DNA from 3 places in the Shewanella goraebulensis genome. Region 1 is predicted to be linked to each of the others. Evidence: predicted binding sites of a transcription regulator. Region 1 holds the regulator's gene; each other region holds the start of a gene.
What was found. Region 1 encodes LexA, which represses DNA repair genes until DNA is damaged. Its sites were predicted from a motif close to TACTGTATNNNNATACAGTA; they were not measured.

Region 1 (8,145 bases):
TTCGGCGCGCCATGATGGTGATCATCATGGCCATGGTCATCGTGAGAATGACCATCATGAGCTTCGGTTGTATCTTGTGTAATAGTGCTCATTTTAATCCCTTACTTTCCATGACCATCAACGTCAGAAGCCTGTACAGCATCTCCCGAGTCATTACCCCAAGCGTTACGCTCATAAGTAATCACTGCTGCGAGTTGTTGCGGTGTGAGTAGAGAACCAAATGCCTGCATTGCAGTACCAGCCTTGCCATTGACAACAACTTCAATGTGTCCTTCAACTGGTCCTGTAATAGCTGGGCTACCGATTAATGAAGGGAAAGCCCCCGGTAATCCTGTGCCTGCAGCCTGATGACATGCAGCGCAATTGGTCATATAGACTTGCTCGCCCATGGTCATGAGTTCATCCATGGTTAAATCATCTAGTACGACTTCAGCTTTAACTTCTTTCACAACTTCTGCAGCGGCTTCGGTTACGGCTTGTTCAACATTTTCAGGATTAATTTCAGCAGGAAGGGTCACAGGCGTTGCGGCTTGGTCAGTAGCGGAATCCGCTGAACTTGCCGCAGAACCGCCACCATTGATATCAGCGGCTTGCACTACATCGCCAGAGTCATTACCCCAAGCATTTCGCTCGTAGGTCACAACTGCAGCAATTTCAGTTGCAGTAAGCTGTTTAGCAAATGCCTGCATCGCAGTGCCTGATTTACCGTTAACCACAATATCAACATGATCGCTAACAGGCCCCTTAATCAGAGGGCTACCAATAAGAGATGGGAAAACACCAGGAAGACCAGCACCATTGGGTTGGTGACATGCGGCGCAAACGCCCATATAGACTTGCTCACCTTGAGCCATTAACTCATCATATGTGAGTGTTTGCGAAAGCGAGGCTTCTGCAGCAGCTTTAGCATCGACAGCTAGCTGCTTTTGGTCAAGTAACCATTGGTCATAATCGGCTTCAGAAAGTGCTTCGACCACAATAGGCATGAAGCCGTGATCTTTTCCGCACAACTCAGCACATTGGCCGCGGTAGGTGCCAACTTTATCAATGCGTGTCCATGCTTCATTAATGAAACCTGGATTAGCGTCTTTTTTAACCGCAAAAGCAGGCACCCACCATGAGTGAATAACGTCATCACTGGTCATTAAGAAACGCACTTTTCGATTGATTGGTAATACGAGCGGCTTATCAACTTCTAGCAAGTAAGTTTCAGTTTTTTCAGCAGAACCTTGGATTTGATCTGCTGGAGTTGAAAGCAAACTGAAGAACTCGACGTCTTCATTGAAATAGCTGTAATGCCACTTCCACTGAGAGCCGGTAACTTTAATGGTTAAATCTGCATCGCTAGGATCTTCCATAGCTATCAGAGTTTTAGTGGCAGGAATTGCCATACCGATAAGGATGATAAATGGCACGACAGTCCATGCTATTTCAACCTTGGTACTGTCATGAAAATCGGCAGGTTTAGCGCCTTTAGATTTTCTGTGATAGATCATCGAGTAAATCATGATCCCAAAGACCACAACACCAATCGCACAACAGATATATAGAATAATCATATGGAGGTCATAAACCCTACCACTGATTTCTGTCACACCTTGTGTCATGTTAAGCGGCATATCAGCCGCAGCAAGCGGCACTGCAAATAGCAGCACCATTAATCCATACAACAATCGCTTCACAAGACCACTCCTCTGCCAATTGCGATTTGCAATAACAACAAGGAAAAGTCACACAGTAATACTCTGCTCTATGCAAACTTCTCTAATTCCCGAAAAAGTTTGATCACTTCAAAGTACACGGTGGCTGCGAGTATCAATACTCGATTATTTTATTGGGTTATGGTGGCCACACTTGTACCTAATACTGAACTTTTCAATTCTTAAATTGACGCTTTTTATTCAAGGCTTTCTATACCGCATGGTACCAGCACAATCTTTACAGCGTTTTGTAGCTTCTTATCGTTTTACTAACTCAAGAGTGATAACAATTTGTTAGCCTCTTGTTAACTACATTACTTGGAGATTAAATATTGATCAAGATCACTTTATCATCTAATTTGCTGAAAAAAGGCGTAAAAAAAGCCCTTCACAGTAATGAAGGGCTTTTTTAAGAGAGATTAGTTTAGTGGAAAGCAGATAAATTTAACCGTGATGGTGCTGCTAAAGTATTGTCGCTCATATGTTCATCATGTAAGTGAGTATTTACATCTTCAATGATTACACCTTGTGCCAAAGCACTTTTAGCGACTAACTGAATGCGACGATTATCGCGAGCATCTAATGGTGTTGTCCATGTAATAACCGCACTGGAAGTACCACTTGTTAGTGCTTTTTCCATTGCCCAAAGTGTTTCAACTTCATCTTTGGTATGAACAAGCAATACTCGATCCATACGAACATTGGCATTGGCCAATATTTGCTTATAGCCAATATGTGGTGGATTAATTAATACAATCCAACGGCCTTGTTGGCTTAACACTGCTAACTGGCTGCATAACTGGGTTAGCTCAGTGATGCCTTGATTAGCACTTTGTTTGGTTTCAATACCTTGTTTAACAGGCGCTGTGGCTGATGTCATGTCTACCCACAAGCCAGGGTGACGTGGTGCATTACCTAATAATGTGTTCATAACCAACCTCCATTTCGGATAACGCCAACAGCAAGTCCTTCAATGGTGAGACTCTGGCAAGTTAAATCGACTTTTATCGGCGAATATTGTTCATTTTCTGCATGCAGATAAACAACATTGCCTTTCTTTTCAAAACGTTTAACGGTGACATCATCGTCAACACGAGCTACGACAACTTGTCCATTTTTGGCTTGCTGCATTTTGTGCACAGCCAATAAGTCACCTTCAATAATGCCAATATCTTTCATACTGTCGCCACGAACGCGTAGTAAGAAATTAGCATTAGGTTTGAACATTTCAGGATCGACTTGAAAGTACTGTTCAACATGTTCCATTGCGAGGATAGGTTCACCAGCCGCAACCTGACCGATAAGCGGTAATCCTTCTTCGACTTCCTCTTCTTCCTGAATCATGCGAATGCCGCGTGAAGTACCAGGAATAATTTCGATACAACCTTTTTTAGCAAGTGCTTTTAAATGCTCTTCAGCAGCATTAGCACTTTTAAAGCCTAATCTAGTGGCAATTTCTGCACGAGTTGGTGGCATACCTGTCTCGGCAATATTACATTTAATTAGTTCTAGAATTTCAGCTTGTCGTGGCGTTAAAGGTCTCATGTTGATTCCTGTTTTTTTATACAGTGACTGTCATTATATACAGTATCCTTGGTCGTGCAAGTATTAACCAATGAATTTTAAGGATGATACCGATTAAAGTTCATTTTTAACAGATTGGCAAAATTTAAATTTGTTTAAAAACAGTTATTTATATTGTTGCTGTTGGAGGGGGATTTATTTTGATTAAATTAACATTGATAAACAAATGATTCGGTTTTTTGTCGATACAGTATATTTATACAGTACTGATGTTCACTTTTGATAAGTATAAATAAGCGACTTATTTGCTTATATAATTAGCCTTAAAGGGATTTAGTTTGATGCTTAATTGTTAACTACATATACGCAGGTTAGTGAATCCCACCTAGATTCTGGTATCCTATGCGCAATAAATCGTTGTTGATAATGCGAATACTCATGCTAAAACCAGATTCTATCATTGCTAAATCGTTGCGTTGGATTCAGAAACTAATGGTACACAGTGTTGTTGTACCTCAAGATCCGTTCGCTGACTTAAACCTAGATCCTGAAAAACCAGTGGTCTATGTCATGAAGACAGAGTCGCTGAGTGATATCGCGGCACTAAATGAAATTACTGCAAAGTACAATCTACCTAGTCCTTATGAGCGTTTGGACATCGATGGGCTGAACACGCCAAGAATTGTGTGTGTTGAAGGCCGTAAACCCTTATTTGGCAAACGTCATAGTGGCGAGAAGTTTGTTGCTAACTTCACCAAATTACTCGACTTACACCAAAAGAATAAGCAGTTAGATATTCAATTGGTGCCAGTTAGCCTTTATTGGGGACGTATCCCGGGTAAAGAAGATGACACCATGACAGCTGCAGTATTTGAGCGTGAAAATCCGACTTGGCTACGCAAGTGGCTAATGATTTTATTTTTAGGTCGTCATAACTTTATTCAATTCTCAAATGCCATGTCTTTACGTTATATGGCCGATGAACACGGTACTGATGTCAGCATTGCTCACAAGTTAATTCGTGTTGCCCGCGTGCATTTCCGACGTCAACGTAAAGTGATGACGGGGCCACAGTTGCCTAACCGTCAAGCCATGTTTAACTCGTTACTCAAATCTGAATCGATCACCAAAGCGATTCAAGAAGAAGCAGCAAACAAGAAGATTTCTGAAGAAAAGGCGCGTGAAAAGGCCATTGAATATTTAGATGAAATCGCAGCTGACTACTCAGATAACCTGATTCGTATTGCAGAGCGCTTTTTAACTTGGTTATGGAACAAGTTATACAGCGGCATTAGCATTAAGAGTGCTGAGCAAGTTCGTAAACTGCATCATGATGGTCACGAAATTGTCTATGTGCCATGTCATCGTAGCCACATGGATTACTTATTACTATCTTATATCCTCTATTATCAAGGGATGGTTCCTCCGCACATTGCGGCTGGTATTAACTTGAACTTTTGGCCTGCAGGGCCGATGTTCCGCCGCGGTGGTGCCTTCTTTATCCGTCGTAGTTTTAACGGTAATAAGCTTTATACCGCAGTATTCAGAGAGTATTTAGATCAACTATTTGCCAAAGGCTATTCAGTTGAGTACTTCACTGAAGGTGGTCGTTCACGTACAGGCCGTTTGCTTGCGCCTAAAACTGGCATGTTAGCAATGACAGTGAACAGTGTACTACGAGGTATCGAGCGCCCTGTAACGCTGGTGCCAGTTTACTTAGGCTACGATCACGTGATGGAAGTATCGACTTATCACAAAGAATTAAGCGGTAAGAAAAAGCAAAAAGAATCGGTATGGCAGGTATTTGGTGCACTGCGTAAATTAGGTAACTTTGGCCAAGGTTATGTGAACTTTGGTGAGCCAATTAACGTGCAGCAATTCTTAAACCAGCAAGCACCTGATTGGCGCGAAGAAATTGCTCAAGATCCTGAGCAAAAACCAACTTGGTTAACCCCAGCGGTAAATACACTTGCCAATAAAGTGATGACTAACATTAATAGCGCTGCTGCGGCTAGTTCAGTCACACTAACCAGTATGGTGTTATTGGCTTCTGAGCAAAATGCGCTGGAGCGCGGTGAGCTTGAAAGACAGCTAGGTTTATATCTTAAGCTATTAAAAGAGGTGCCTTATACCGGTTATACCTCAGTGGCGGAAGGTAACCCTACTGAAGTGGTTGAACAATGTTTGTCGCTTAAAAAGTTCACTTCAACTAGCGATCAGCTTGGTGAAATTATTGCGATTGAAGAGCATGCTGTCATTGCAATGAGTTACTACCGTAATAACATTATTCACTTGATGGCCGTACCTTCGTTAATTGCTAGTTGTTTAGTGCAATACGAAGAACATAGCCGTGAGAAGATCCATAGCATCGTCAATGATTTTTACCCATTACTAAAAGCAGAATTGTTTATGGGGATTGAAGATTTACCAGCTTATGTAGATCATGTTTTAGACTTGTTTGTTGAGCAAGGGCTAATTACCGGAACAACTGAGTTTGAAGTCAATCAAGGTAATATTACCCAGTTAATGTTATTGTCTGAAACTGTCAGTGAGACATTACAACGTTACGCGATTATCTTTAATTTACTGGCTTACAAACCGGATATTGAACGTTCAGATCTAGAAAGCGCGAGCCACATGCTAGCTCAGCGTTTAGGTGCTTTACACGGAATTACTGCGCCAGAGTTTTATGATAAAAAACTCTACAATAATTTGAGTGTAAAATTAAAAGAATTAGGGCACTTATCGGGTAGTGACAATCAATTTGCTGTCATCCGAATCCGCGATCATGCCAATGGTATGTTGCGACTATCTGTTCGTAAAACCATAGTCGACAGTGTGACTATGGAACATGGGTAACGAATAACTTTATGAGTTCAACACAAACGCAGCCGAAAAATAAATCTTTGTTAGGCGGCGCAATGATTATTGCTGGTACCACGGTCGGTGCTGGCATGTTTTCCCTTCCTGTCGTCAGTGCCGGTATGTGGTTTGGCTACTCAATCGCAGTACTGATAGGTATTTGGTTTTGTATGTTGGTGTCTGGCTTAATGTTGCTTGAGACTAACTTACACTTTAAACCAGGTGATAGTTTTGACACCTTAACCAAAGTTACCTTAGGCCAGTTTTGGCGTATTGTTAACGGCCTGTCGATTACCTTCGTGCTTTATATTCTCACCTACGCCTACATCAGTGGCGGTGGTTCAATCGTAAACCATACGCTTTCCGGTATGGGAATCCATTTGCCACAAAGTATTGCTGGCTTAGTGTTTGCGCTAGTCTTGGCGGCGATTGTGATGATCAGTACTAAGGTAGTCGATCGCATTACTACTGTGATGCTGGGCGGCATGATCATTACCTTCTTTTTAGCAGTCGGTAATCTGCTCATTGATGTTGATAGCGTTAAGTTATTAGTGCCTGATGGCGAAGCGAGTTTTGCACCTTATATTTTAGCTGCCATTCCATTTGGTTTAACCAGTTTTGGTTACCATGGCAATGTGCCAAGTTTAGTTAAGTATTACGGCAAGCAGCCTAATTTAATTATTAAAGCCATCTGTATTGGTACCTTTATCGCGTTAGTGATTTATAGCTGCTGGTTAGTGGCAACCATGGGTAATATTCCTCGCAGTCATTTCAACGATATTATTGCTCAAGGTGGTAATATGGGCGTATTGGTTGGTGCATTATCGGATGTAATCTCTAACGCTTGGTTGAACACCATGCTGACTCTATTTGCTAATTTGGCAGTCGCTTCTTCATTCTTAGGCGTTACCTTAGGTTTATTCGATTACCTTGCTGATCTATTTGGTTTTGATGAGTCGGTTAATGGACGAATTAAAACAGCAGCAGTTACTTTTATTCCTCCTACGGTTTTAGGTTTGTTATTCCCGAACGGCTTTTTGATTGCAATTGGTTTTGCAGCATTAGCGGCAACCATTTGGGCAGCTATTGTGCCAGCTATGATGGCGTACAAGTCGCGTAAAATGTTCCCTGACGAAAATAGTTTCCGAGTCCCGGGCGGTACGCCTTTAGTTGTGATTGTTATCTTGTTTGGTGTATTAACTGCAGCATGTCATTTATTGGCTATGGCTGATTTATTGCCTGTGTATAAGTAATTAATTTTTTATTGTTTAATAATAAAAAGCCCTCTATTGAGGGCTTTTTTGATGCAATTTTTCAACATATTGTGTCGGTGATTGTCGGTGTAATCGATGAAAGCTTTTACTAAAACTGCGCACACTTGCGTAGCCAAGCAGTTGGGATATCTCCTTTACTGTTTTTCCTTCCAGCATGTATTTAATTGCTAAATTCCCCAAAATATAACGCATTAACTCTGTAAAACTGAATCCGTTACTTTGCAAGCGGCGTTGTAATTGCTGCCGTGAAAGGCCGCATTGATCAGCAAGTGAGTCCAATGTGGGTAATCCGTAAAAGCGAATATAATTCACTAATTCATAAAGTACCTTAGGGGTGTCATGGGTTTGCGGCATATTTAAATATGAATCAAGTTGGTTGAGGGTAATGCTGCTGGAGTTGCTTTTTTGAATGTGACTTGAGGTCGAAAATGAGGCTAAAAAATTCTGCTCTGAGCTAATGAGTGAATCGATATCTAACCAAATCTCCGTCAGTGGTGCATTCCAACTGACTTGGCAGCCAAACGCTTTCTCAACTCCTAGTTGTCCCATCGAAGGTCCACTTAATAGTACTTTCTTGGGTTGGTAATCTTTACCGAGAAAATATTTGCAAGTGTTTAATAATGTTAGCGCTACTCTTAATGAGTCATGTGACTTAGCTTTTGAGCTGACATAATCATTACGGTAACACCACTTTATGATTCTATTCGACTGAGCGCCGTAATAACTTGCGCCTGAATGAAAGCAGGCCATCGCATAATTGATTCGCCTAAAAGTAATGGCTAAAT
Region 2 (8,145 bases), 130 kb from region 1:
CATTAATCCGTCCCATTAAAATTGAGTCGCAAATGGTTCGCCGCGATATTCCAATTATGATTGCCGCATCTGTATTGTTCTGGAGTCTGCTTCTCGACGGTGGCTTAAGCATTTGGAATGGTATGTTGCTTACCACGTTATTAGTCGGTTACTTATCTTTTAGCTATATCACCGCTGACAAACAAAGTAATGAAGACGGATTAGCAGTTAATACGCAAAGTAACTGGTTGTCAGTAGTCTTGATTATTATTGGTATTTCAATGCTTGTAGGTGGCGGAATATTATTTGTTGATGGCGCGGTAGCTATGGCTAAATCATTTGGTATTAGCGAAGTGATTATAGGTTTAACCATCGTCGCGATTGGTACTAGCATGCCTGAATTGGTTACCTCCATTGTTGCTGCAATGAAAGGTGAGAGTGATATTGCCATTGGTAATGTGATTGGCTCAAACCTGTTTAATATCCTAGGGATTTTAGGTGTCACCGCATTAATTCATCCAATTTTGGATAGTGAAATCAGCTCGATAGATTGGTTCACCATGATTGCCCTTGCGATGGTATTGCTGCCTTTTGCTTATACAGGGCTGCGCATTGGCCGTCGTGAAGCGAGCTTTTTAGTATTAAGCTACTTAGGCTATATCGGCTACTTGGTAGTGCAAGCATGATTGCGGCGATGGCATATCGAGTTCAACCCAACCTTCAGTCTTAACAGATAAGCAATTCAGCTCCACCTTAACGCAAGCATTAACGCCAGCCTATCGAAAGATATGCTGGCGTTTTTGTGTGTTGGTCACTAAACCCAATGTTTTAAAATCAATAATTTAATATCGGTGCTTTTACATTGATGACATTTGTCATATCAAACTGATGACGTTTGTGCCTGCATATATTAATCCAAATCTTGAATACTAGCTCTGTACCCAAACACATCAATCCATTGAATAAACGGAGTTACTCATGAAAACATTATTTATTGCAGTTACCTTGTCATTAGTTAGCCATAGCAGCATGGCAGATATCAGCGCAATTGATGCTGCAGCCAATACCATGAACATCAATGAACTAAAGCAATTGAGTGAACAAAGCGTTGACTATGAACGTGCATACGCTCAATACCGTACAGCCATTACTGCCAACATTGTTGGTCAACGTGGTGTATCAAAACGTGCATTAGATGAAGCGCAATCCACCTTAGAAAGTATTCTGACTCGTGAAGATGACGTCGAATCTATGACGTTACTTGCCTCGGTTTACGGCATGCAAATATCAGCGGATCCTAGCAAAGGAAGAAGCCTAGGAATGAAATCTGGGGTTTTACTTGAGCAAGCAGAGCAACTTGAACCTGAAAACCCACGCATTGCCTTAGTTAAAGCCATGAGCGCTTTTTACACTCCCACTCAGTATGGTGGCGGTTTTGAAAAAGCTAAGCAATATGCATCCATTGCCATTGAACGTTATCAAAATCCTTGTGATGACATTTGCTGGGGACACAGCGAAGCGTATACGTGGCGAGGACTTGCTCAGCAAGAGTTAGGTAATCAACAAGGTGCCGAGCAAGACTGGCAACAGGCTATCGACATTAACCCTAATTACGCATGGGCAAGCTTTTTACTTAACCCTGCAGCAACTAGCAGCACAGATTAGCCTAGCGAATAGATTTATCCCTATCGGTTTTGTAAAGAAACCAACCCAGAAATTGGCTGACGGTAAAGTCAGCCTCTTGAATAGTGCTACTGTTACAGTATGCTAACTTGGCAAGGAGAGGTTATGAATAATCAAGGATTAACCCGTCAAAATGAGCAAGGAAAGGTTCAACAAATAATGGCTAACAACAATACCATTCACCCTGAACGGGAATATAAACAAAAAACCGCATGGGTATATTTATTTAACCTGATTTTCTATTTCATCCCGCTGTGGTTTATGAAAGAAGATCTATTGCGTGTCGGTGTGAGTTTGTTGCTGTTAATCCCTTTTCTTTACAGCTACTTTTGGGCATATAAAAGCTCATCAGCAAAAGGCATATACCCTATTGGATTGATGCTACTTACCGCCAGTGTTGCAGCGCCATTTACTAGTGGCGCAATTTCATTTTTCAGTTTTGCCGCCTTTTTTATTGGATTTTTCTATTCGCTGCGCACTGCGGCATTAAGCTTTATTGTCATATCAGCTTGGCTATGGGCGCTCGATTACCTGGTTGGTTATCAAGGCTATTACTTCCCACTCTACGGAATGTTAATCGTATTCATTGTCGGTGTTTTTGGTGTCATCGAACATAATAGTGAACGCTTTAGGCGTCAGCAGCGCCAATCAAAAGATGAAATAGCCAGTCTTGCTACCGCATTGGAACGTGAACGTATAGCCCGTGATTTACACGACATTATGGGTCACAACTTGTCCTCTATTGCCCTTAAAGCCCAACTGGCAGAAAAGCTTGTGGAAACTGGCAATTTAGCCTTAGCTCAAGAGCACCTGAGCCAACTAGCCAATATAGCCCGAGAAAGTCTAAGCCAAATTCGCCAAACTGTATCTGACTACAAACATAAAGGACTGGCCGATACACTTCAGCAATTAACCGAGCGACTACGTGAGCAAAGCATTGAAGTACAAGTGAGTGGTTCACTGCCAAATATGCCCAGCCTAATAGCGTCCCAATTAGGATTAATGCTCACTGAATTGGTCAACAACACGATTAAACATGGAAACGCGACACAATGTCTGTGGCAGTTTGAAACTACCAATGAACAATTAACTATAAACTTTAGCGACAATGCCGCCACTAAAGAAATCATTGAAGGCAATGGCCTTAAAGGCATTCGAGAGCGAGTGGAATTATTATCTGGTGAATTCAACTATGAAACGACTAATGGTTATCGGTTTATGATTTCACTGCCAATAACCACGAGCGAGATAAATGACGAGCAAGTAACACCCAACAAGGACGTGAATTAATGAGAATTTTGCTGGCTGAAGATCAAGCTATGGTGCGCGGTGCACTTTCAGCATTATTAACCCTCACTGACGACGCTGAGCTTGGGCAAGTAGAAGTCACTGAAGCTGAAGATGGCGCACAAGCCATGGCGCTACTGAAACAGCAATCATTTGATTTACTGCTGAGCGATATTGAAATGCCCCAACATACGGGGCTCGAGCTTGCCCAGTGGTTACAGGACTTTCAGTCAAAATCTGACCAAAAGACCAAGATAATTATTCTAACGACCTTTGGCCGCGCAGGTTATATCAAGCGAGCACTCAGCGCTGGGGTTGAAGGTTTTTTACTGAAAGATGCGCCAACCGAAAGCTTATTGTCCGCCATCAAGCAAGTGATGTCGGGTAAAAAAGTTATTGACCCTGAACTTGCGATCAGTGCCATTGGTGATATCGACCCACTAAATGATAAAGAGCGCAAAGCACTAAGGCTTGCCAGCGAAGGTTTATCCACCAGCGATATTGCCGCTCAGCTTTTTATTGCCGAGGGCACCCTGCGTAACTATCTGTCAGAAGCCATCAGTAAACTAAATGCTACAAATCGAATTGATGCTGCCCGTATTGCTAAGCAAAAAGGTTGGTTATAGAGTCGCTTAGCAGACAAAACGGTAATAATATTGCCTTGTTTTAAAACTCTGCTAAGATAAGCCATACATCTGTATATATTTACAGTACTATTGTCCCTAGCAGCCATCAACGCTGAATAGTGAGTTGTATAACTCTTTGGATAACTCTATTTAGCTATTTAAATACGGATTTAGCTAAACAGTACATAAAGGCGTCAACGATAATATAAAGGCATTGTGGATTTGCAACCATTGGATCAGGTTCCTATAACCGACTTAAAAGGCGTCGCTAAAAAAGTCGCCGAAAAGCTCGAAAAACTCGGTATTAAAACAGTGCAAGATGTACTGTTTCATTTACCTATGCGCTACGAAGACCGCACCCAAATCTACCCTATTGCCAGTTTATACCCTGCCATGTACGGCACTGTTGAAGCAGAAATCATTTCGACTCAAATCGTCCCCGGTCGTAGGCGCATGCTGACCTGCACCATTGCAGATGACAGTGGCATGCTGACGTTACGTTTTTTTAATTTTTCTGTCGCCCAACGTAACGGCATGCAAAACGGCGCGATTATCCGTGCCTATGGTGAAATTAAGCGCGGCAAGCGCCATTTCGAGATCATTCATCCAGAATACAAAATCATCAAAGAAGGTGAAAACCCTGCTTTGAGCGAGTCGCTTACGCCTATTTATCCATCCACTGAAGGCTTGAAACAAGCCAGCTGGATTAAGCTAACAGAACAAGCTTTGAGTAAACTAACCCAAGGCGGCCTTACCGAACTATTACCCAATGAATTGCAGCCTAATAACATGAGTATTGGCCGTGCGCTTCATCTTATCCACCGTCCACCTAACGATATCGAACAAGCAGATTTAGAACTCGGCATGCATCCAGCCCAGCAGCGGTTAGTACAAGAAGAATTGCTAGCCCATAACCTGAGTATGCTAAAGCTTCGCCAACGTAATAACCTTGATAAAGCAGTAATCTTGCCTGCTACAGGCCAATTACTTAATCCGTTTTTAAAAGCCTTACCTTTCAAGCCAACTGGCGCTCAGCAACGAGTGGGCACAGATATATCCCAAGATATTGAAAAGCCAACCCCAATGATGCGCCTAGTGCAAGGTGATGTAGGTTCAGGTAAAACGCTCGTTGCTGCACTTGCCGCGCTGCAAGCGATTGAAAATGGATATCAAGTTGCCATGATGGCGCCCACTGAATTATTGGCCGAGCAGCACGCAATAAATTTTGCCACTTGGTTTGAACCATTGGGCCTTAAAGTCGGCTGGCTTGCAGGTAAGTTAAAAGGTAAAGCAAGAACGCAGTCTCTAGCAGATATTGCTGACGGTAGTGCCCAAATGGTGGTTGGTACTCACGCTATATTTCAGGAGCAAGTTAGCTTTAATAAACTGGCGTTAATTATCATTGATGAGCAACACCGTTTTGGGGTTCACCAGCGTTTAGGATTACGTGAAAAAGGCGTTAGCCAGGGCTTTCATCCGCACCAATTGATCATGACAGCCACTCCAATACCACGCACCCTTGCGATGACAGCTTACGCTGACTTAGAAACCTCCGTGATTGATGAGTTACCACCAGGGCGAACACCCGTATCGACCGTCGCGGTCAGTGATAACCGCCGAGATCAGGTAATAGAGCGGGTAAAACAAGCGGCACTGAACGACAACCGACAAATTTATTGGGTCTGTACCTTAATTGAAGAGTCTGAAGTACTAGAGTGCCAAGCAGCTGAAGATACAGCAGAAGAGCTCAGTCGATTGCTGCCAGAACTTAAAATTGGCTTAGTACATGGGCGGATGAAAAGCGCCGAAAAGCAGCAAATAATGGCCCAATTTAAGGCAGGTGAGCTACATTTATTAGTGGCAACCACAGTGATTGAAGTTGGAGTAGATGTACCAAATGCCAGTTTAATGATTATCGAAAATCCTGAACGCTTAGGCTTGGCGCAATTGCATCAGCTACGTGGCCGAGTGGGCCGAGGCTCAATTGCCAGCCATTGTGTACTGCTCTATAAAGCGCCTTTATCGCAAACCGCGACTAAACGTTTAGGGGTATTACGAGAAAGCAGCGACGGCTTCGTGATTGCACAAAAAGATTTAGAAATTCGTGGCCCAGGTGAAGTGCTTGGTACCCGCCAAACCGGTCTTGCAGAAATGAAAATTGCCGACTTGGTTCGTGACCAGTATTTAATTGAGAACACCCAAAAATTAGCGGTACATGTCATGCAACAAGTACCAGATAATGTTGATGGCATCATTCACCGCTGGTTGGGTGATCGCCAACAATATGTACAAGCATAAATTATTGTTAACCTAAGTCTGTTATCACTAGACAAGTCTTAGGAATATTGCAGAATGAGATTTGAGCTTAAGGTTTAATCTATTTATCCCGTGTTCAGTTCCACTTTCGACGTTTAAAGCTAAGGAATAGAAATGCAAGTCAATCAAGAAGACAGAGCGACACCACAATCAGATAAAGCAAGTGGTAGCAATGCAGGCGTCATCGGAATCACTATAGCCGTATTATTAGCGGCGGCTGGTTATTTCTATTTCACTTCAGAGAAAGAACCTGAGGTGGTAGCACCAATTCCAGTTCAATTACCTGAACCTGTACCTGAACAGCCAATCGAGCAAGAGCCGATTGAAGAAGTGATTGTAGAACCTGAGGTTATTGAATCTGAAGTCATTCCTGCTGAGCCTGAAGTCGTCGTTGAGCCATTACCAGCACTGACTGAAAGTGATGATTTTGTTGAACAAAAAACCATTGAAATGGCTGATGGCATGAAAATCGATTCGATAATCCTTAAAAAGGATATCGCGCGTCAGTTTGTGGTATTTGTCGATAACATGGCTCAAGGCGAAGTTATTCGTAAAGCTAGCCCGTTAAAAGGTCCTAAAGACAGCTTTAGTGTAAGTGAGATTACTGATAAAACTTATCTAAACCCTGACAGTTACCATCGTTATGACTTATATGCAGACATGATTGCTGGCATGAATGACGAACAATTAGTTGCCACCTTTAAAGAGTTATCACCACTGTTCAATCAAGCATTTGATGAACTAGGTTACGGTGACATGAGCTTTGAAGACAGAATGCAAGATGCCTTCAAAATGATCTTAGCAGCGCCAATCATTGAAGATCCGATTGAGCTCTCTTCAATCAGTGTGAATTACCAGTTCGTCGACACTAAACTTGAAGCCTTACCTAATGTGCAAAAATTCATGGTCAGAATGGGCCCTGAAAACACCCGTAAGATTAAAGGCGCAGTGAGAAAGCTACAACAGCAACTGAAATAAGCCTTTAACGTAATTGCTTAATTTTTATCTCTATTGAGGTGTAAGCTTAAGGTTTGAATCGTTTAAAAATAGTGACATTCGTGTCGCTATTTTTTATTTTTGCTTGTAGTAAAAAACTTCATTAAATTGCTAATATTACGGTACAATCTCATAGCTACTTTAGAACGGCTAGTTAATAACGTTTCTAACTATCAAAGCACGAAAACTTAGCTCAGCGAGGGATCACTGAGCCATATCAGAGGCAATGTAGTGCAATTAGTATTTGATATTCTGTCGTGGGGCGCATGGTCTGTCGATTTTCAAGATAAAGAAAGTTGGCGCCAGTGGGATCCCAGCGCAACATCGTCATCAGACAATAAAACTTCCCCTGCATTAGCTCACGTTCCAGCGATGCAGCGCCGCCGTTTTAGCCGCTTGACTAAAATGATGCTCACTGCTGCCCATGATTGTCAGCCCGCGAACGATTGCCGCAGTGTGTTTGCCTCAAGACATGGCGAACTCACCCGCACGCTTGGTTTATTAAAAGATATTGTCGCTAAAGAAGCGCTATCCCCACTCGCCTTTAGTCAGTCGGTGCACAATACTGCCAGCGGCATTTACGGCATTGTCAGTGGCAATACCGCGCCATCAACTTCTATTGCCGCGGGTGAAGAGACTTTATCTCAAGCATTCATTGAAGCTTATGCGCAACTCGCAGAAAACCCTGCGCCTGTATTACTGGTGTTTGGCGATGACCCTGTGCCGCCTGTTTATAACCAATACACTCAAGAATTTGAACTACCGTTAGCATTAGGCTTGTATTTAGCGCCAGCCAATAATGATAACCAGCCAGCTATTGCGCAGTTGACCTTAAGCCAAACAGCCAGCGATAACGCGACAAGCAAAGCACTAAGTTTTGCAGAATTAATTAACGCAATTACTTGTCAAAAGGCACTATCAGGCCATTTATGTCATTGGCATTGGCAGCTATCAATGCCATCTGAACTTGGCGCACGGCTCTAATCAATGAGCCCAAACGATAACCTAATCCGTCCCAAGCCATTTCCTTATTTAACAGGCATGGCCTATATCCCACGCTGGATAGGCGGAGTTATGTGTTACGTGGTATTTGGTCTAGGTGGGTTGTTAAGCTCACTCACTGTATTGCCAGTATTACGTTTTTGGCCTGGCACGAAACAGCAGCGTATCGCTAGAGTGCAAAAAGCCGTTCACATCATGTTTAAAGGCTTTGTGTGGATGCTAACCTTCACAGGTTTAATAAAAGTACATAGCCAAC
Region 3 (8,145 bases), 1.4 Mb from region 1:
TTGATTCGACTCGCTCAGAGCGCTCACGTAAAACCCCTAACTGAACAAACATATTCTCATTGCTGGCAACTAAGGTTTGTAAGGTTAAATCGACTTGCTGTTGGTTATCCAATGATACTTGTATATGGCCTTTATTCATCGACCAACGGGTTGCTAACTTAACGGTATACCAAACGTTTGTTTTTATATCGTCAAACTGCCATAAGGCTTGTTGGACGTTTTGAGTTTCAGGTTGATCACCAATCACTACCGTTTTGGCAATATTAGATACCAAACTCATTCTTGCACCATTAAGTTGTAATCGATAACTCTGTCGATAGGTTTTATCGGACTCCCAATACGCTATTTGATGGGTGTCATCACTGAACAAGTTAGGAAGCATAAACTGCCAGCTTACAATGGTCGTTTGGCCTTCTCTGGTATATGCAGGCTTATGCTGTAACTCAACACGATTAAGTGCATCGATACCACGCCAAAGATAGGATTGTTCACCTGTAATCTCAATTAAAGCTGCATAATCTTGAGCCATAGCGGAGGTTGAAGTTGGGGGTAATGCAGAAGTAATAGCTGGATTCGGTTTTGGCCGAATGCTAATACCTTGAGGATGTAAAATATATGACCACTTATCTAAACTTTGCTCATCAAAATTTTCGTGCCAAATACCTGTTGAGATAACACTATTGTCAGCCTGAACTAGAGCACTTTCAGCCAAAGAAGGTTTTGCTGAGCCTATCAATGTAATAGCAAGTATTAGCGCTACAAGTGTAGTAACAGCAACAACTGAAGCTGAATTTTTAATCCCTATTACTCGATTACGATAATATTGCTGCATTCCCAATTTATCCATTATCCATTAACCCTTTCAGCCCAAGATAAACGATTTATTTAAGCTCACAGATTAGCGAAAGTAGTAAAAATTAACGAACTTTATATTGAATAAACTATGTACTCAATAAACAACAATAAAAAAGCGCAATATTGCTATTGCGCTTCACGGTTAATCGAGAAAACTTGAATCAGTCATTAAGAACTAGTTAGCCTGATTCTCGCGAATATCCATTATTGGCATCACACCTTCACCCATCATGGTAGTCGGTAATTTTCCGTCCCATGCTTGCGCTTCAGTTAAGGTGACGATTAACGGGTTGTTTTTAAGCGCCTTGGCTTTAGCCTCAATCGCTTGAGCTTCAGCCTTACCTCTTAATAAAATAGACTGAGCCTCTGCTTCAGCAATCTTTAAAATACCTTTTGCTTTAGCATCAGCCGTGTTCACTGCGCGTAATGCTTCTAGGCGCTGTCTTTCAAGTTTATGCTCTTCTGCCGCAGCTAAGTTTTTCTCAGTTTGCTTAATTTCAATAGAGTTAATGTACTTTTGCGGCAAGATAATATTTTCAATTTGAATGTTATCAACGACAACCGGAAAATCAGCCATTTCTTCAGATAGTCGACGTTCGATACCTTGAATAGCACTGGCTCTGTCTTGAATCAATTGTTCAGCTTCAAACTGAGGAATCGTATCTTTTGTTGCTGAGCGGAATCGAGGGTCTAAAATACGCTGCTCAAATTGACTCAAACCACCGTAGCTTTTAAAAAGTTCTAATGCGGCTTCTTTATTAACCGTCCAGTTAACCGATACTTCAATGGTGACTGGCATCTGTTCTTTAGTGCTTGAGGCCATTTTTTCCGCATTTTTACGGGTTCGGACTTCAATCACTTCTACTGTTTCAATAAAAGGAATTTTAAAATGTAGGCCCGGGTTTTGCTGATCTTTTGCTTCTCCGAAGCGTTTTACCACACCAACATGGCCTTCAATGACGATGTAGTAAGAGTTAAACACAGCAACGATGAGCAATAAAAATGGTATCGCTTTTAAAAGCGAAGAAGGGGTAATAACATCCTTGATATTCATAAACTTCCTAATGATTTAAATAACATAGCAATTTCCTGACGCGCTAGATTACCTAAAACAAACAAAATCGCAACACAATTCAGTAAAATGTATCAACCAATCTCAACCAATAAATTACTTAGCGCTGCGGCTTTTGGTGTTTCTTGCTGATTTAGCAGTCCCCTTGGAGGTGCTGGTAGATGATTTACGTTTATAACCGCCTTTTGAACCTGAGCGACGCTTTTTATAACCAGGACCCGTTACCCCAGATAAGGCATTGGGTAATCGATTAGCAGCTTGAGTTATCAGTTCATTCAGTTGAGTGATTAATGGTGTCATAAACGCATCGTAACGTAATTGCTTTTGACTTATGGCATCTAGGCTACTTTCCCACAGCGCTGTCATATCTGGCGTTGTAGCAGATTCGGGCAATGAGTTCACCAAACCGCTTCCCACAGCCGTTGCTACAATCGCCTTGCCTTGGCGCTGTAAATAGCCACGCTTGAATAGCAACTCAATGATACCTGCACGTGTGGCTTCAGTGCCTAATCCATCGGTATCTTTGAGGATTTTTTTCACATCTGCATTGGTGACATAACGGTTAATTCCGGTCATTGCCCCTAATAATGTGGCATCGGTAAAATGCTTTGGTGGTTGAGTTATTTTTTCAACGAGCTCTCCATTTAGGCTTTGTAATTGCTGTCCCTTTACTAGCGCAGGCAGGGTTGCTAACTCATCATCATCTTCTTTTTTGGTATTAACACCATTATTGCTGTAGTTATTGCGACTAGAACTATTACTACTAGAACTGCCTGATGCAAAAAGCTGTTTCCAGCCCAGTGAGGTTTCTTGTTTAGCTTTGGTAGTGAATAAACCGCCCTCAATAGTGACTTCAACCAGTGTTTCGTCATATAAATATGCAGCGTAAAACTGCGCTAAGTATTGTCTAGCAATATGGGAATATAACTTGGCTTCTTTTGATGACAGATTAGCTAAATTACTGACCTTTTCAGTGGGTACAATTGCGTGGTGAGCATCAACTTTTTTATCATCCCAAGCTTTAGATTTAAGCTTAGCATTTGGTGCATCTGCTTTTGCCGTTAAAGAGGGATCGTTTTTAGTGATTGCATTAATCACATGCGGTGCTAAACCATGTTGCTCAACCGGTAAGTAACGACTATCTGAGCGAGGATAAGTAATCAATTTATGACGTTCGTACAAGCTTTGGCATATATCCAATACTTCTTTAGCACTCATACCGAATCGTTTAGCCGCATCAATTTGTAATGCCGATAAACTGTATGGCAGCGGTGGATTTTGGCGTTTACTCTTAGCTTCGATTTGGGTCACTTCAGCGGATTGATTGCTAATGCGACCAACAACATTTTCAGCTAGGCCTTTTGCCAGTACCCGCCCTTCTTCATCCATATATGGCTGACACGCTTCACTGGGTTTCCACTTAGCAGTGAATGATTCATTTTGCTCAGTTAATAAATGCGCTAACACTTCATAAAAAGGTTTAGGAACGAAGTTCGCGATTTCTTCATCACGCCTCACGACTAACCCAAGTACAGGGGTTTGGACTCGTCCAACCGATAATACCCCTTGATAGCCCACCTTTTTACCCTGAATGGTATAAGCGCGGGTCATATTCATGCCATATAACCAATCAGCTCGGCTACGAGCTAATGCAGAGGTTGAAAGTGGCACAAACTCTTTATTGGTTCGCATTTGGCCAAGCGCTCTTTTTACTGCCGAAGGATTTAAATCACTGATCAGCAGGCGTTGAGTTTGAGCAATCTTATCGGCTTTTACCCCTGAATGAGAAATGACTTCATCCACCAGCAACTGCCCTTCTCTGTCGGGGTCGCCAGCGTTAACCAAGCTCGAAGCCTGCTTAATCAGTTTCTTCAAGGTAGACAATTGCGAACGTGTTTTTGATTTCGGCTTCAATTTCCATTGTTCAGGCACAATTGGAAGGTGAGCTAGCTGCCAAGACTTGTAAGCTGGATCGTAAGCATCGGGTTCGGCTTGCTCTAATAAATGTCCCACACACCATGAAACACAATCACCGTTGGCGGTCATAATGTAACCATCACCTTTTTTGTGTGGCTTTGGCAATACATCAGCTATGGCTCGGCCTAAGCTTGGTTTCTCGGCAATATATAGAATCATTCAAGTCTAACCATCTAGATTGGGAAGCGCTCTTAACACTGTATTTTAAATAATATGGCTCCTACTGTATATAATTACAGTTATTATTAACAGTAAATATTCACTGAAATTAGATTTAAAAAGAACTGGCAATAAATAACACCTGAGCGAGTTTAAATAACAATTAAAGGCTTCTATATCTAGCTGTTCAGTATTTAATTAGGCTATTTTTGTAGTTAATTTTCATAACCGAAAAACAAAGAATATAAAATCGCCCCTATTGCCATACAATTGACTTTTTATACCGCCAAAAACAAACGTTTCATCTAAGTTCCCATCATTAAAGCTGAAATAAAGTTGATCCAGATCATCATTGTTAACGAATTCTTGGGATAGGTTTAGTTATCGCAAATATTGAGCTCAGGAGCCCGTTATGGAATTGAAGCAATGTGAGAAGTGTTACACAGACGTCTGCGTAAACGGGAAATGGTTTCATCATGATCATTTGACCACAAGTGCTTACATGTTAAATGGTGGTTCACCAGAAATGGTTGAACTTGCTAAAATGCCAACCACTGAAACTGAGTTAGTCGATATGCTGACTAGCACTTTTTGATTAAACTTGATTGAGTTTATTCAGCCTAAAAGTGGCAACAAAGCTCTATAAATTTTGATCAAAAAAGCAGTGTTAACACTGCTTTTTTTATGCCTGCTATTTAAACCCGCAACCAGAGCGAATTTTGTCTTTGGTTCTATGTAATAATAGGCTATGTGTTTGCTATTAATCATTCACGCTGCGCATTCATAGTACGCCCCATTAAAATAACAATAGCGGTGACTGCAGGACTCAATATCGTCAGTGCAGTTTTGCTTGACCATACCATTATCAGAACATCGAGATCATTATGAGATGTATAATCATTAACAGGGAAATAGAAAATCAACAACCACAATGGTATTGAGCTTATGGCAATATGAAGCATGTACTTGCTGTTAACCTCTCGCTGCTTAGCTTTTTTATTGCACAGATGAATAACCCCAATAGTGATAGCAGAAAAAACCACTGTCACAGCCCATAAAATAAAAGCAATCACCATTCCCATTCATTACCTCAATAAACGAATAATTAAACTTCATCACTGCATTTAACGCAGCTTAAAATACCACTGTTATCGCTTTATTAAACAGGCTTATTCAACATGCTTATTCAACTTACGAATTCAACTGAAGTAAGTCCCATTTATTGCCGTATAAATCTTGGAAAACCACGACAGTGCCATATTCTTCTATCCTAGGTTCCTCATTGAATACCACTTCATTGGCCAGCATTAACTTATAGTCACGCCAAAAGTCGTTAGTTTGAAGAAACAAAAATACCCGACCTCCAGTTTGATTACCCACCGACAGCTTTTGAGTTTCATTGCTGGCTTGGGCTAATAGCAACTTGGTGCCATTGCCATTTGGCGGTGACACTAACACCCAACGTTTTCCGCCACCTAAATCGGTATCTTCGACCAAGGTAAACTGTAGTTTTTGAGTGTAGAAGGCAATAGCGTCATCATAATCGTCAACGACTAATGCAATCACTCCGATTTGCTGTTGAGTAACTGTCGACATGCAATGTCCTTTTAATTGAATGTAAAATTAGCATTAAGATTGTAAGGCTTTAATTATAAAACATCTGATTTATTTTATTGATATAAAACAAGTTAAATAAAAGTTGGTAGGCTTAAGTTCAGTGAAAATAAAAAAATAAACCACTCATTAATGAGTGGCTTATTTTGAATTAATTGGTCAACAAATAGTAAACTGCTTTAGCGACTATTTAGCCTCTTTTAGCCTCTTTTAGCCACTGACAAGGGAATGGAAAAACCTATCTTGCCTCGGTAAATAGTAATTTTCATAATTAAAAGACATCACAACACGCTTTGTGCGTCCAATGATTTCATTGCGAGGCACAAACCCAATCACACGTGAATCAGCACTGTTATCCCGATTATCACCCAATACAAGATAATACCCGGGTGGCACTGTCACCTCGTTAAAGTTAGCGCGTTTTGATCCAAATTTATTGACTCTTATTGAATGCTCCACGCCAAGTAAATCTTCAATCTTATCCTGCAAATCATGGCTGCTTGTTATTTGGCTTTCTTGCTCAGTATCGAATTCAAGCTTTTGAACAGCTTTAGCGGTGACATCTAAATCATCTTGATAGCTAATACTTTGATTATTGATCACTAGTTGATTGTTGTTTAGCGAAACTGTGTCACCAGGAACTCCAACAACACGCTTTACCAATCTATTTCCAGCAGCTTCGGAGTCAAAAATAATGATATCACCGCGAACTGGATCGCCTGTTTTATATAAGGAAAAATGAGTAAAAGGAATGCGAACATCATAAGCCATTTTGTTTGCAAGAATTCTGTCACCGATTAATATACTTGGCTTCATTGAGCCTGTAGGCACGGTATACCAATCAGCGACTGCACTTCTGAATACGCTCATTAGCGCGATAAAAATGAGCAGTGATTTATACTCTTTTAGAAACTTTGCGAGTTTGTTTATCATCGTAATCCCTTATGTTTAGTGTTGAACCTAGTGCTAGCGTTAAGCTTGCGGCTTTGCGCTTACCGTTTAATACAATGTACTTTCTGCAATGTACTCTCTGTAATGTACTCTCTGTAATGTACTCTCTGTAATGTACTCTCTGTAATGCATTTTCTGTAATGCACTTTATGTAATAATTTGAGCACTTGATTAAAGCAATTATAAGGCCACTATTATTTAATAATAAATTCAGTAACTTGATATTTTCAGGGTTAACTTAAATGAGTAATTTCACCACCTATTAGTCTCTTAACCTTAACAAGTGATGAGTCGTCACATGAAAATGAGCTAAACAAACCACTCGTTCAAAAATTTTGCATTAAAAAAGGAAGCCGAAGCTTCCTGTTATAGTGACGTCATCAATGAAGGGTCGTTAACTTAATTTCTCTGTAAAAAAGTTAATGGTACGATCCCATGCAAGTTTGGCGTTGGCTTCATCATAACGGCCTGTCGAGTCATTATGAAAACCATGCTTGGCGCCTTTATACATATGCATCTGATAAGGTACTTTATAACGATTTAAATCAGCTTCGTAATCAGGCCATGATTTATTAACCCGCTCATCTTCTTCACCAAGTTGTACCATCAAAGATGCTTTAATATTTTCACGAAGTTCTTTCTTAGCGGGTGTTCCATAAAAAGGCACGCCAGCGCTAAGCAAGTCAGATTCGACTGCAGCAAGGTAGTTAACGATGTAACCACCAAAACAAAAACCTACTGCGCCTAATTTTCCGTTACTGTTACCATGAGATTTTAAAAATTTAGCCGCAGCGACAAAATCTTGCTGAATTTTATCTCTGTCCATCGAACGCTGCATTGCGCGGCCTTCATCGTCATTACCAGGATAGCCACCTAATGGATATAAAGCATCTGGCGCAAATGCAATAAAACCAGCTTTTGCTAAACGACGCGCCACATCTTTCACATAAGGGTTTAAGCCACGATTTTCGTGAATAACTAATACAACTGGCAGAGGAGCTACTTCGCCTTCAGCTTGATTTACAGGAACCACCAAGTAGCCTTGGCCTTTTCCATGCCCTTGTGGTGAATCAAATGTCTCGTAGGTGGCTTTGATATCGGCATCATTAAAAGATACTTGCTCTGCTAACGCATAATTAGGTAGTAATGCAGAAGTCAGAACGCTCATGGAGTAACCTACTGCGACTAAGGTACCCAGCTTCTTCATGAAGGTTCGACGGTCCATACCGCCGTGGGCATATTCGTCGTACCAATCAAATGCTTCTTGAGGGATATCATTTCTTTGTGGCTGAGACATTGCTTTTCTCCATTTTGAATCTTTTAAGATTGAGTTCCTTTAACTAACCTAGGGGAGGAAAAGCACAATGTAAATAGTTTGTCGTACAAATAGTAAATGACTGATTTATTTGAATAGCTATTTTATATCTTTCTCAATACCGTATATATCTTCATCAATGGTTTCGATACGTGCTTCGAATATTGCTCTTGCATCATGTAAGCCACGGTTATAAAAGTGC

Region 2: a site for LexA is predicted at 3,643-3,662, ahead of recG (ATP-dependent DNA helicase RecG). Genes of this name have one in related genera too.
Region 3: a site for LexA is predicted at 4,126-4,145, ahead of QPX86_RS13540 (DNA topoisomerase III). Genes of this name have one in related genera too.

The regions. Positions count from the first base shown of each region.
Region 1 is NZ_CP126972.1:4,644,104-4,652,248, reverse strand. It holds gene ctaD (cytochrome c oxidase subunit I) at 1-92, opposite strand, end outside; gene coxB (cytochrome c oxidase subunit II) at 102-1,682, opposite strand; gene QPX86_RS19595 (cell division inhibitor SulA) at 2,125-2,631, opposite strand; gene lexA (transcriptional repressor LexA) at 2,628-3,245, opposite strand; gene plsB (glycerol-3-phosphate 1-O-acyltransferase PlsB) at 3,663-6,083, shown strand; gene mtr (tryptophan permease) at 6,095-7,339, shown strand; gene QPX86_RS19575 (helix-turn-helix transcriptional regulator) at 7,373-8,145, opposite strand, start outside.
Region 2 is NZ_CP126972.1:4,509,922-4,518,066, forward strand. It holds gene QPX86_RS18915 (calcium/sodium antiporter) at 1-665, shown strand, start outside; gene QPX86_RS18920 (tetratricopeptide repeat protein) at 958-1,644, shown strand; gene QPX86_RS18925 (sensor histidine kinase) at 1,768-2,952, shown strand; gene QPX86_RS18930 (response regulator transcription factor) at 2,952-3,575, shown strand; gene recG (ATP-dependent DNA helicase RecG) at 3,798-5,873, shown strand; gene QPX86_RS18940 (DUF3014 domain-containing protein) at 6,006-6,869, shown strand; gene QPX86_RS18945 (beta-ketoacyl synthase chain length factor) at 7,119-7,871, shown strand; gene QPX86_RS18950 (lysophospholipid acyltransferase family protein) at 7,875-8,145, shown strand, end outside.
Region 3 is NZ_CP126972.1:3,208,918-3,217,062, forward strand. It holds gene QPX86_RS13530 (heparin lyase I family protein) at 1-847, opposite strand, end outside; gene QPX86_RS13535 (prohibitin family protein) at 1,031-1,909, opposite strand; gene QPX86_RS13540 (DNA topoisomerase III) at 2,024-4,063, opposite strand; gene QPX86_RS13545 (hypothetical protein) at 4,476-4,658, shown strand; gene QPX86_RS13550 (hypothetical protein) at 4,828-5,145, opposite strand; gene QPX86_RS13555 (VOC family protein) at 5,255-5,659, opposite strand; gene lepB (signal peptidase I) at 5,888-6,610, opposite strand; gene QPX86_RS13565 (dienelactone hydrolase family protein) at 7,023-7,925, opposite strand; gene QPX86_RS13570 (DUF2164 domain-containing protein) at 8,043-8,145, opposite strand, start outside.